Regions from separate parts of the Bradyrhizobium manausense genome, predicted to be linked through region 2. Evidence: riboswitches for the same ligand, from Rfam matches in the RefSeq annotation. Region 2 holds a riboswitch; the other holds the start of a gene.
What was found. Region 2 has a riboswitch for cobalamin ahead of JQ631_RS04695 (DUF1636 family protein). Riboswitches for the same ligand answer to the same signal wherever they lie in the genome.
Positions count from the first base shown of each region.

Region 1 (6,458 bases), on a different contig from region 2:
GCCCGAATTGGCCGCGATCTGCACGAGGCTCAATCATCTGGCGGCGACGCTGGGCGAGGCGGTCGAGGACAAGCGGCGCCTTGCCGAGCGCGCGGTGTCGCTCCAGGACGTCGAGCGCAAGGAGATCGCGCGCGAGCTGCATGACGAGTTCGGGCCGTACCTGTTCTCGCTGCGCGCGCATGCCAGCGCACTGGCAAAGCTGGCGGACGGCCGCGCGCCGAGCGCGGAGGCGGTGCGAAAACACGGCGGCGCGCTTCTTGAGCAGATCAACGCGCTGCAACAGTTCACCCGTCGCGTGCTGGAGCGCTTGAGGCCGGTCGGCCTTGCCGAGCTTGGCCTCGGCAAGGCGCTGGAATCGCTGTCGCGGCTGTGGCGCGAGTCGCATCCTGACGTGACGATCGAGACCACGATCTCGCCGGCGCTCGGGGCCACCGGAGAGACGGCTGATCTCACGATCTACCGCGTCGTGCAGGAGGCGCTGACGAACGCGTTCCGCCATGCCGGTGCGACCGCGATCAACGTCGTGATCGAGCCGGGAGAGCAGCCGGGCCGCGATGGCCGCTTCTGTGCCCGGGTGCGGGTCAGCGACAATGGCCGCGGCATGGAGCCCGGCCAGAAACTGGGCTTCGGCCTCGTCGGCATGCGCGAGCGCATTCTGGCGCTCGGCGGTACGCTCAACGTGGCTTCGGGCGAGGGCGGAGGCGTCACCGTGGAGGCGTTGGTTCCGACCGCCGCGGCCTGATCCTGCTCGGGAAAATTCCCGATCGGGAATAATTCCCGATTTGGTCGGGAAAACGGGTGCGGACAATGCCCGACCTTTTGTAGCTAGTGCTCGAGCCACTGCCGAATACACTCGTCTCAACCAAGCGGCGAAATCGAAAACAGCCGAAGGTGACGGGTGGAGCGTTGGGGATGGGCAAGCTGGGACACGCGCGACGTCTGCTGATGGCCTCGGTCTCGACCGGGCTGCTGTCCGGACTCGCTTTCGTGACCGCGGCAGGCGCTGCGCAGGACGAGGAAACCAACGTCCAGAACCTGCCCGCTGTCGAGGTGGTGGCGCCGCAGCCGACCCCACGGCGCGCGGCCCGGCGGCCGGTCGCACGGGCTGTAGCGAACTCCGGCAAGCCCAGCGGTCGCAGCAGGATCTACGTCTATCCAACCGCGCCCGGCACCGGCCGAGGTCTCGAGGTCGACAAGGTTCCGTCGGCGATCAACGCCGTCGATGCCAACCAGATCAAGCGCACCGGCTCGCTCAACGTCACGGATGCGTTGCGCGACAACATCGCCGGCGTCAGCATCAGCGAGGTCACCGGCAACCCGTTCCAGCCCAATGTCGAGTTTCGCGGCTTTGTCGCCTCGCCCATAACAGGCACGCCGCAAGGACTCGCGGTGTACCAGAACGGCGTGCGCATCAACGAGGCCTTCTCGGACGCCGTCAACTGGGACCTGATCCCGACCGCCGCGATTCGGTCGGTGACACTGGTGACCAACAACCCTGTCTTCGGCCTCAACGCGCTCGGCGGCGCGATCAATCTGCAGATGAAGGACGGCTTCACCTATCAGGGCGCAGAGGTCGATCTCATGGGCGGCTCGTTCGGCCGCATCCAGGGTTCGGCGCAATGGGGCAAGCAGGTCGACCAGAACTACGGCGTCTACGCTGCGCTCGAAGGCCTGCACGACAATGGTTTCCGCAACTTCTCCCAATCGGACGTGCGGCGCTTCTACAGCGACGTCGGCTACAAGGCCGGCGACAGCGAATTCCACGTCAACATGGGAGTCGCCAAGAACGATTTCGGCGCCAGCGCCACCGTTCCGGCCGAGCTCCTGAACAATTACTGGGGCGCGACCTACACCACACCTCAGACCAGCTCCAACCGCGTCGGCTACCTCAACCTGACCGCCAAGGCCGACGCGACGCCGACCTGGACGCTCGAAGGCACCGCGCATCTGCGCAGGTACGAGCAGAAGATCGTCGACGGCAATCCGACCGACGCGCAAGAGTGCACCGATCCGGGACTTGCTGGTCTTCTCTGCTTTGGCGACGGCGCCACGGCCGCAAACGGCGTCAACGGCCTGCCGATTGCCAATCCTTTTCCGACGGGCACGATTCTCGGCGAGATCGATCGCAGCTCCATACGTTCGACCACCTTCGGTGTATCGGGGCAGGCGACCAATACCGACCAGCTGTTCGGGCACGACAACCGCTTCGTGATGGGCACGAGCTATGATGCGAGCGTCACGCGCTACAACGCCACCGCGGAAATCGGCACGATAGGGGAAAATTACGTCGTCAGCGGCAGCGGCATCTTCCTGGGCCCGACGCCCACGACGGACCCCGTTGCCGGCCCCGTCTCGCTGCGGACCGTCAATCAGTATAACGGCTTCTATGCGACGGATACGTTCAACGTCACGGACGCCTTCGCGATCTCGGGCGGAGGCCGCTTCAACGTGGCGCGCATCTCGCTGGAGGACCAGCTCGGCACCGCGCTGAACGGCGATTACACCTACACAAGGTTCAATCCTGTCATCGGCGGCACCTACAAGATCACGCCGGAGCTGACCGCCTATGCCGGCTATTCCGAGGCCAACCGCGTGCCGACGCCGCTCGAGCTCGGCTGCGCCGATCCGAACAACCCCTGTCTGATCGCGGCGTTTCTGGTCTCCGATCCGCCGTTGAAGCAGGTCGTGTCCAAGACCGTGGAAGCGGGCCTGCGCGGCACCAGGGAGCTGAACATCGGCACGCTCGGCTGGAAGATCGGCGGCTTCCGCGCCACCAACTATGACGACATCCTGGCCGTCCCCGTTCCCGGCCGGACCGGTTTTGGCTATTTCACCAACGTGGGCAGGACGAGGCGGCAGGGGCTCGAGGCCGAGGTCAACATCAAATCACCGACGCTTCAGTTCCAGGCGAGCTACACCTTCGTCGATGCCCGCTTCCTCGACGCCGTGACGCTCGGCTCGGACAGCCCGTTCGCGGATGCCGACGGCAACATCCAGGTGCTGCCCGGCAACCAGATCCCCGCTGTCCCGCGCCACCGCGTCAAGCTCGGTGTCGACTACGCCATCACCGATGAGTGGAAAGTCGGCGGCAACGCGCTGTTCGTCTCCAGCCAGTACCTGGTCGGCGATGAATCCAACCAATATTCGAAGCTGCCATCCTACACGGTGTTCAACCTGCACACGTCCTATCAGGTCACCAAGAACGTCCAGCTCTACGGCAAGGTCGACAACATCTTCGACAACAGGTACGCGACCTACGGACAGTTCTTCGACACCACGGCTGTGCCGAACTTCACCAACGGCGGAAACCCCTTCACCGATCCGCGCTCACTGAGCCCGGCAAGGCCGCGCGCGTTTTACGCGGGGATGCGGGTGACGTTCTAGGTCGCAGACCATTGCGAATTGATGCGTACGCTGACGGCGAATGGTTGATTCATTCTCAGGTCCGAGCTTGGGCCCCGGTTTAGCGGCTCGCAACTGAGGCGGTCCGCTTCGCGGGCATCGGAAGATCGTTGCCAAAGTGACACGGTACGGCGCCGTCGTGCCTCATTGCGACATTGTGGCCCACCCGCGGTGTTGACCAGCTTGGCGTCGGATGTCAGTTTTTCGGTCGGTAGTGTCCGCAAGGACTATTCAAGGGAATGCGGTGCGTCCACATCAGTGGACAATTCCGCGGCTGCCCCCGCAACTGTAGGCGGATAGCCGACGACCAACAAAGCCACTGGAGCGCGTTCTGGTCTCTGGGAAGGTGGTCGAAGGCGATAACCCGCGAGCCAGGAAACCTGCTGCCAGCCATGAGTCACGCGCGAACGCATTGGGCGGGGTGCCCTGATGTCTGACAAGTAGCCGGAGTATCTGCCGCCTGGGGCGAAGGTAGATAACGAAGGCAACCGCGGTGGCAGTTTGTTTGCGTCGCCGCAGAGCGTTGTCGTGCAATATCTTCATTTTCATGCTGGCGTTACGCCAGGGTTTTCGCGTGTGTTCTTGATCTCTCTGCTCTCTTCAGCGTCGCTGTCATCGGCGGCGCTCGCGCAGAATGCGGCCCAGAACAAGCCACCGGTCGAAATCGGCCCCGTGACCGTCACCCCATCCACCCCCAAGCCGGCCCTCGCGGTCAGCCCGGGCAATCAGAAGCCTCGCACTGCGCGCCGGGCCACGACGCGGAGACCGACGGCACTGATCGCTGCAAAGCCCATCAACCAGCCCACGAGCGACACGACACCGCTGAACACCGCCCCGGTCACCGGGGTCTCCTCTCGCCTTGGCATTTCGGCACGGGAAACACCCGCGACCGTCGAGGTGATCAGCCAGCAGACCATGCAGGACCGGGGCATCCGGACTACCACTGACGTCGCGAAGGCGGCGGTCGGTGTCACCGGCGGCGATGCGCCAGGCGCGCCCGCGATCTTCTCGATGCGCGGCTTCAGCGGCGATCAGCTCACGACGCTCTATAACGGCATCCCGATCGGGCCGTCGACCATGACCGGCCGCCCTATGGACGTTGCGGGCCTCCAGCAGGTCGAGATTATCAAGGGGCCGGATTCGCTCGTGGCCGGCCTCGGCGCGACCGGCGGCGCAGTCAACTACGTAACCAAGGCGCCGCATACGGGTCCGATCGTGAATGAGGCCTTCACCTCTTACGATTCCTTCAACGGCTATCGCGCCGGCTACGGATCGGGCGGCTCTACGCTGATCAACGGTCTCGACTACCGCTTCGACATCAGTCATTTCAACGACAAGAGCTTTATCGATGACTCCTATTCGAAGCTCAGCAACGTCTCCGGTCAGTTGAATTATCGCGTCAACGACAGCCTGAAGGTTTGGGGGGCGGCGGAGTACAAGCAGGACAAGGACCGCTTCTACTGGGGAACACCGATCGTGCCGGCGAACGGGGCAGGTATCGTGCCGACGAATGGCATCGTCTCCGGGACTTGGAGCAACTATTATCTCGGCGGCGGCACGTCGGTTCCGGCGACCATCGACGCGCGCACGTTGACGACGAATTACAACGTCCTCGACAATCACAGCGGCGCCAACGAACTCTGGCTGCGCAGCGGCTTTCAATGGGACATCACCAACGACATCTCGCTGAAGAGCCAGGTCTACGGCTATGACGCCCACCGGCACTGGTTCAACAACGAGATATCCTCGTTCGACCAGACCGTTGGCGGCCTCGCCGGTGCGCAAAGCATCTATCGCGAACGCCTGGCGCTGGATCACGCGCAACGGCTCTACGGCAACATTACGGATCTCACCGTCAATTCCAGTATCGGCGGCATGGATAATCGCTTCGTTGCAACCGTGGCGGCGAGCAACAACCAGTTCAACGTCTCGCAGGATACGCTGTTCGGCAACGATTACGTCGACCTGCTCAATCCGGATCGTGGGCTCTACGGCAACCGGAGCGACGAGAAGATCTACACCCGTGTCAACACCGCATCGCTGTCGTTCGAGGACCGGCTCAAGCTGACCTCGACCTTCGCGTTGATCGGCGGCATCCGCTTCGAGGACATCAAGCTGGACCGCACCCGGTTCGACCCCAGTGGTGTGCTCGAATCCGCAAAGGGCTATCCCTTCTCGACCACCTTCAATCCCATCACCGGCCGCATCGGCTACACCTGGGACATCGCCTCCGGCGTCATGCTGTAAAGCCAGTACGCAACTGCTGCGGACCCGACGGTGGCCAACATCTTCATCCTGGCGCCGTCGGTGCCGCTGCTGCTGACCACGTCGCGGACCTACGAGACCGGCGTGAAGCTGCAATCGGCCGACAAACGCGCCGAGGCCACGTTCTCGGCCTTCGACATCGAGCGCAAGAACGTCTACGTCCCCGAAAGTGGCATCGTCTTCAACGTCGCTGGCAAGATCGAGTCCAAGGGCATCGAGATCGCGGCGGCGATCAACCCGGTCGACGGGCTGAAACTGTGGGGCAATGCCGCCTTCGTACAATCGCACTTCATCGACTTCACCTATGTCGACGGTGGTGGCGTGTTCCAGTCCTATTCGGGCAAGACGCCGCCCAATGTGCCCAACTTCGTCGCGAATGCCGGCGCGTCCTATCGGTTCGACACGACACTTCCGGTCGAGATCGGCGCCTCGATGCGTCACGTCGGCGACCGCTTCAACTTTCAGGACAATATGGTCGTCATGAACGCCTACACGACGTTCGATGCATTCGCGTTCGTCGACATCCCGAAGACCTATTTCAGCGGCGTCGAGAACACGCGGCTCTCGTTCCGCGTGCGCAATCTGACGAACAAGCTCTACGCGGCCTGGGGCGATCCCGGTTATACCGACCAGATCATCCTGGGCGCGCCGCGAAGCTACGAGGTGGCGGCGTCATTCAAATGGTAAGGCCTGCGTGCATGTCGCCTGCTTGGGCTCAACAGCGTAGCCAGGAGGCGGGACGGCCAAAGGTCGCGATGATGCCACTATGCGCCTGTTTTGCCCGACGGGTC
Region 1 covers NZ_JAFCJI010000002.1:199,195-205,652, reverse strand. The annotation lists gene JQ631_RS21245 (histidine kinase) at 1-742, shown strand, start outside; gene JQ631_RS21240 (TonB-dependent receptor) at 913-3,384, shown strand; cobalamin riboswitch at 3,598-3,804, shown strand; gene JQ631_RS21235 (TonB-dependent receptor) at 3,979-5,649, shown strand; gene JQ631_RS32350 (TonB-dependent receptor domain-containing protein) at 5,680-6,354, shown strand.
Region 1: it holds a riboswitch for cobalamin, as region 2 does, so the genes downstream of both, JQ631_RS21235 (TonB-dependent receptor) here and JQ631_RS04695 (DUF1636 family protein) in region 2, are expected to answer to the same signal.

Region 2 (6,458 bases):
TTTGACTGTCGGCCGCTCGCGCCCCAGGGCTTGTCGAACTGGTGGCGCACGCGCTCGCCGACGGCTTGCAGCAGCAACCGCATCGGCTTGCCCGCGACCGCGATATAGCCCTTGGCACGCAGCACGTTCTGCTCGCGCGCCAGCTTCTGCACCGACGCGACCAGCGCATCGACGTCGGCCACCTCAGGAAGATCGATCACGACGGAAGCAAAATCGTCGTGTTCGTGGTCCTCCTCGCCGTCATGGTGCGAAGGACGCGCGGCGAGATCGTTCTCCGCGGCAGCACCGAGACCCAGGATGACGCGCGCATCGATCGCGCCGTCCGTAATCGGCAGCATCGGCACGCGGCGCGGCATCTCGGCGGTGATCACCGCCTTGGCCGCCTCGATGCCGGCGGTGCCGGCGAGATCGGCCTTGGTCAGCAGCACGATATCCGCACAGGCGATCTGGTCCTCGAACACTTCCGACAGCGGCGTCTCGTGATCGAGACTCTCGTCCGCCGCACGCTGCGCTTCCACTGCTTCCGGGTCGGGTGCAAAGCGTCCGGCCGCGACAGCCTCGGCATCGGCCAGTGCGATCACGCCGTCGACCGTGATGCGCGAGCGGATCTCCGGCCAGTCGAACGCCTTCAGCAGCGGCTTTGGCAGCGCCAGGCCTGACGTCTCGATCAGGATGTGATCGGGCTTCACGGGACGCGCCAGCAACTTCTCCATGGTCGGAATGAAATCGTCGGCCACGGTGCAGCAGATGCAGCCATTGGCGAGTTCGACGATATTTTCCTCAGGACAGTTCTCGTCGGCGCAGGACTTCAGGATCTCGCCGTCGACACCTTCGCTGCCGAACTCGTTGACGAGCACGGCGAGCTTCTTGCCGTTGGGATTGCTGAGCAGATGCTGGATCAGCGTCGTCTTGCCGGAGCCGAGAAAACCGGTGACCACCGTGACCGGGACTTTTGCGAGCGAGTTCATTCGGCGGCCTCCGGCAACACGGCAATGGGGGGAATGCGGGCAAGCGATTGCTTGCGGAAGATTTCAGGCCGGCAGCGCCAAGGCACGAGGCCGTCGGGCGCAGCCGCATAGGCAGCGGCGCCCGCGACCACGTCCTGCGCATTGGCATCCGAGAGGCGGCCATAAACATAAGACCAGCGGCCGGGCGCGCTGAGCGCGACCGAGCAGCCCTGGTTGCAGGCAGACAGGCATTCGACGGGAACCACATTGACGCCTTCAGGCACGCCGACCTCGAGGATCGCGCCATGCAGGCGCTTGCCGGGTGCGACCTCGCCCTCGCCGAGCGTCTGCCCGGCTTTGCAGGTGATGCAGACATGCAGTGTGACGCTCATCGCCTCTTCCAGAAGTATCAGCGGGAGGCGAAGAGGCCCACGGACCGTTCTTGCGAAGGCCCGTTTCCCCGTCGCGGAACACCCCGTCCGCCGGTCCAAAAATCGTCCGCGCTGGCAGGTCTCCCGGCTTGCGGAGCAGGGTTTCCCCTTCGATCCCCGCCTTCCCGATCCCCAGGGGATCAGTGGCTTCGGGCATCTCTCCGGTCACGGTCGCGGGGGCGGCTGCATTTTGGACCCAAATCTTGCCGATTCGGACCCTATCGCATTCCCTCTTCGCCTGTCATAGGACAGGAACCAACGCCGGGCCACCATTTGCCCCCGGCCGCCTCTTGTCAAGCCGAAGGACCCCATCCGATGACGCCTGAACCGGATACCCGAACGGCCGGCGAAACCGACGCCAAGCACGCCGCGAAAATGGCGAAGATCAAGGTCGCCCGCGACAAGATCATGGCGACCAAGAGCGGCGAAAAAGGCCTCATCATCGTCCACACCGGCGCCGGCAAGGGCAAGTCTTCCTCCGCCTTCGGCATGATCGTTCGCTGCGTTGCCCATGGCTTCCCCTGCGCCGTCGTACAGTTCATCAAGGGCGCCTGGGACACCGGCGAGCGGCGTCTGCTCACCGGCCATTTCGGCGAGCTCTGCCAGTTCCACGCCATGGGCGAAGGTTTTACGTGGGAGACGCAGGACCGCGCCCGCGACATCGCGGCCGCGCGCGCCGGCTGGGAGAAAGCCAAGGAGCTGATTCTCGATGACAGCCTGCGCATGGTCGTGCTCGACGAGATCAACATCGCACTGCGCTACGACTATCTCGACATCGCCGAGGTCGTCGATTTCCTGAAGACCTCGAAGCCGCCGATGACGCATGTCGTGCTCACCGGACGCAACGCCAAGGACGAGCTGATCGAGATCGCCGATCTCGTCACCGAGATGACGCTGGTGAAGCATCCGTTCCGCTCCGGCATCAAGGCGCAGGCCGGCGTCGAGTTCTGAATTCGATGGCACGCGCGCTGATGATCCAGGGAGCCGGCTCTGACGTGGGCAAGTCGCTCATCGTCGCCGGCCTTGCGCGCGCGTTCACGCGGCGCGGCCTGCGCGTGCTCCCGTTCAAGCCGCAGAACATGTCGAACAACGCGGCCGTCACCGTCGATGGCGGCGAGATCGGCCGCGCCCAGGCGCTGCAGGCGCTCGCCGCCGGCGTCGAGCCGCACACCGACATGAACCCGGTACTGCTCAAGCCCGAGACCGATGTCGGCGCGCAGGTGATCGTGCACGGAAAGCGCATCGCGACCGCGCGCGCGCGCGAATATGCTGCGATGAAACCGTCGCTGATGGGCGCCGTGCTGGAGAGCTTTGAGCGGCTGAAGGCGCGGGCTGATCTGGTGCTGGTCGAAGGCGCAGGCAGCCCGGCCGAAGTTAATTTGCGCAAGGCCGACATCGCCAATATGGGATTTGCGCGCAAGGCCGACGTGCCCGTGGTGCTGGTTGGCGATATCGATCGCGGCGGCGTCATCGCCCAGCTCGTCGGCATCAAGACGGTGATCGACCCCGACGATGCCGCGATGATCCAGGGATTTGTCATCAACAAGTTCCGCGGCGATCCCACGCTGTTCGATGACGGCTACAAGCTGATCGAGGCGAAGACTGAATGGCTCGGCTTTGGCGTGCTGCCCTGGTTCGCGCGCGCCGGCGAGCTGCCGGCCGAGGACGCGCTGGGCCTGAGTGATGCGCGAAAGCCCGGACGGACCAAGATCGCTTGCCTGGCGCTGTCGCGGATCGCCAATTTTGACGATCTCGATCCGCTGAAGCTCGAGCCTTCAGTCGATCTCGTGATGGTGCGCCCTGGCCAAGCGATCCCCGGAGACGTCAGGCTCGTCATCATCCCCGGTTCAAAATCCACCCGCGGCGACCTCGCCTTCCTGCGCGCGCAGGGCTGGGACATCGACGTGCTCGCGCACTATCGCCGTGGCGGCCACGTGCTCGGCCTCTGCGGCGGCTATCAGATGCTCGGGCGCGGCGTCGCTGATCCCAATGGCATCGAGGGCCCCGCGGGCGACACGCCGGGCCTCGGGTTGCTGGACGTGGAGACCGTGATGAGTGCAGAGAAGACGCTGACGCGTGTTGCCGCGGTGCATGCGGCGACGGAACACCCGATCGAGGCCTATGAAATTCACATCGGCCGCACGGATGGCCCGGATCGTGTGCGCCCATTCGCGAGGCTGAATGGCGAGCCGGAAGGCGCGATGTCACGCGACGGGCGTGTGCAAGGCAGCTACCTGCACGGCCTGTTCACGTCGGACGCGTTTCGCAGGGCATTCCTTGCAAAGCTTGATATTCCCGCGGGCGAGGACCCCTATCACTTCAGGGTCGAGAGCGCCCTCGACGCCCTCGCCGATCACATCGAAAAGCATCTCGACGTCCAAGGCCTGCTCGCGCTAGCGCGCTAGGATTTCGGCAAGGCGCGACCATTCGGCCTCTGCGCCCGGAAGCCCAAGCCGCAGCCAAGTCGGATTCTGCGCGAAGACGCGGGACCAGATCTGCGCACGCGCCAGCTTCTCCTGCGCGCCAAGCGCGTCAGGCGTCTCGTAGAGACGAAACAGCGGCGCACCGCCGACGAGCCGCCAGCCTTGCGACTGCGCAAAACCGTCGAGACGAACGCAGTCCTGCGCAAGCCGCGCCGACGTGGTCCTCGCCCAGGCATCATCGCGCAAAGCGCGGCAGCCGATCGCGATCGCAGCGCCAGAGACCGGCCACGGACCTGAAGCCGCCGCGAGCTTTGCGATGTCGGCCGCATGACCGATCGCGAAGCCGAGCCGCAGCCCAGCGAGGCCATAAAACTTGCCGAACGAGCGCAGGATCAGCAGCCCCGGCCGGCCTGCTTCCGAAGCGAGCGAGAGTTCGGGAACGGCATCGGCAAAACTCTCGTCGATGACGAGGTGACCGACGTGTGGCAGCACCGCAAGCAGATCCTTCGGCGCATGACGGCGCCCGTCGGGATTGTTGGGATTGACGACGATGGCGAGGTTCGCGCCCACCAGCGCGTCGAGCTCCCTCGCCTCCTCGGCCTCCCATCCGGCGGCCGACAGCACCGGAGCATATTCGTTGTAGGTCGGCGCGAGGATGCGTGCGCGGCCACGCGGCGCGAGTTGCGGCAGCAGTTGAATGACGGCCTGCGCGCCGCCCGTCGCGACAACAGGCGCGGCCGTGCCATAGGCGTGCCGGGCGGCCCGATGCAGCGCCTCGATCTCGGATCGCGACGGCAGCGCCTGCCAATGATGCGCAGCGATCTCGCCCACGGGATAGGGCAGCCGGTTGATCCCGGTCGACAGGTCGATCCAGTCCTCCGCACGCCCGCCGAAACGCTGCTGGGCCAGATCGAGATTTCCACCGTGCTCGCGCATATCCCCGTTCTTTCACGCGAAGGCGAGGATCGCAAGCACACCTGCGAGCAGCAGCATGGCGCGGCGGTAGACCGTCAGTCCTTCTTTGATGTCAGCCGCAAGCGGATCTCGCGCGCCTTCGTTGAGCCAGGGCTCGGCGGTCGTGCTGCCATGATAGATACGGGGACCGCTCAGCCGCACGCCGAGCGCGCCGGCCATCGCCGCCTCCGGCCAGCCGGCATTGGGCGAGCGATGGCGGCGCGCATCGCGCGTCATGCACGATAACGCCTCGGACTGCCGCCGCGCGAGCAGAACGAACAGAAAGCCGGTGAGGCGCGCCGGAATGAAGTTTGCGACATCGTCGATGCGCGCGGCCGCCCAGCCAAAGGCTTCGTGCCGTTCGCTGCGATGGCCGATCATGGAGTCCAGCGTATTGATCGCCTTGTAGCCGAGAATGCCGGGCAGACCGAATAGCGCGCCCCAGAACACCGGTGCGACGATGCCGTCCGACGCGTTCTCGGCGAGGCTCTCGATCGCCGCGCGCGCAATGCCTGCTTCATCAAGCGCAGCGGGATCGCGGCCGACGATGCGCGAAACCGCCTCGCGCGCGGTGGCAATGTCACCGCCCAGGAGAGGATTTGCGACCGCAGCGACATGATCGTTGAGCGAACGCAGAGCGACCAGCGGCCAGGCCAGGATACCGACCAGCACGATCTGGATCCAGCCCGAGGGAAGCAGCGACTGGAGCAACCAGCCAAGCGCGACCGCAAGCACAATCACCAGAAGCGCGCCTGCGACGCCCGCTGCGCGTCGAAAGACCGGAGAATCGGATTCGCGATTCCAGCCGATGTCGATCGCAGCGATCAGCCGGCCGAGCCAGGTCACGGGGTGGCCGATCCGCGCGAACAACGGCGTCGGCCAGCCCGTGAGGGCATCCACCGCCAAGGCCACCACCATCGCGCCCGCAAAGCCCACGACCTGCCTCCTGTCCTGCCCCTGTTGCGCAAAGCGGAGGGCGAGCGCAAGCCCCTGCCAGGCTGATTTCGGCTTTGTCTTTGGCCGCGATTGGTGATTAGTCAGGCCCACAGGAGACCTTGATGGCCGTCATCTTGATCACGGGCGGAGCGCGATCGGGCAAGAGCAAGCGTGCGGAGACCCGCACGCGTGCCTTTCCCGGGCAGCCCGTCTATGTCGCGACGGCCGAGGCCCGCGATGCTGAAATGGATGAGCGTATCGCCAGGCATCGCGCACGGCGCGGAACCGACTGGATCGAGCGCGAGGAGCCGCTCGATCTCGTGCCCACGCTGATCTCGACCGATGGCGGCGGCGCGCGGCTGGTCGATTGCCTGACGCTGTGGCTCTCCAATCTGATGCATGCGGAGCGCGACTGGGAGCGGGAGGTGAGCGAACTCGCCACTGCACTGCCCCGCTTCAAGAGCCCCGTCGTCTTCGTCAGCAATGAGGTCGGCCTCGGCATCGTGCCCGACAACGCGCTGGCGCGCAGTTTTCGCGACGCCGCCGGGATCATGAACCAGACCATTGCGGCCGTTGCCGGCGAGGTCGAGTTCGTCGTTGCCGGCCTGCCGATGAAATTGAAATAATGCCGAGCGCCGACATTCTGAAAGACGTCCTAGCCGATCTCAGGATCGCGGCGTCCTTCGTCACGATCGTGCCGGTGGCGTCGGCGAAGCCAGCCGGCGAAGGCGCCATCGCGCGCGCCACCTGGGCGCTGCCGGTCGCTG
Region 2 covers NZ_JAFCJI010000001.1:1,036,188-1,042,645, reverse strand. The annotation lists gene cobW (cobalamin biosynthesis protein CobW) at 1-968, opposite strand, end outside; gene JQ631_RS04695 (DUF1636 family protein) at 965-1,339, opposite strand; cobalamin riboswitch at 1,436-1,653, opposite strand; gene cobO (cob(I)yrinic acid a,c-diamide adenosyltransferase) at 1,694-2,329, shown strand; gene JQ631_RS04685 (cobyric acid synthase) at 2,335-3,783, shown strand; gene cobD (threonine-phosphate decarboxylase CobD) at 3,772-4,737, opposite strand; gene cbiB (adenosylcobinamide-phosphate synthase CbiB) at 4,750-5,691, opposite strand; gene cobU (bifunctional adenosylcobinamide kinase/adenosylcobinamide-phosphate guanylyltransferase) at 5,814-6,317, shown strand; gene cobS (adenosylcobinamide-GDP ribazoletransferase) at 6,314-6,458, shown strand, end outside.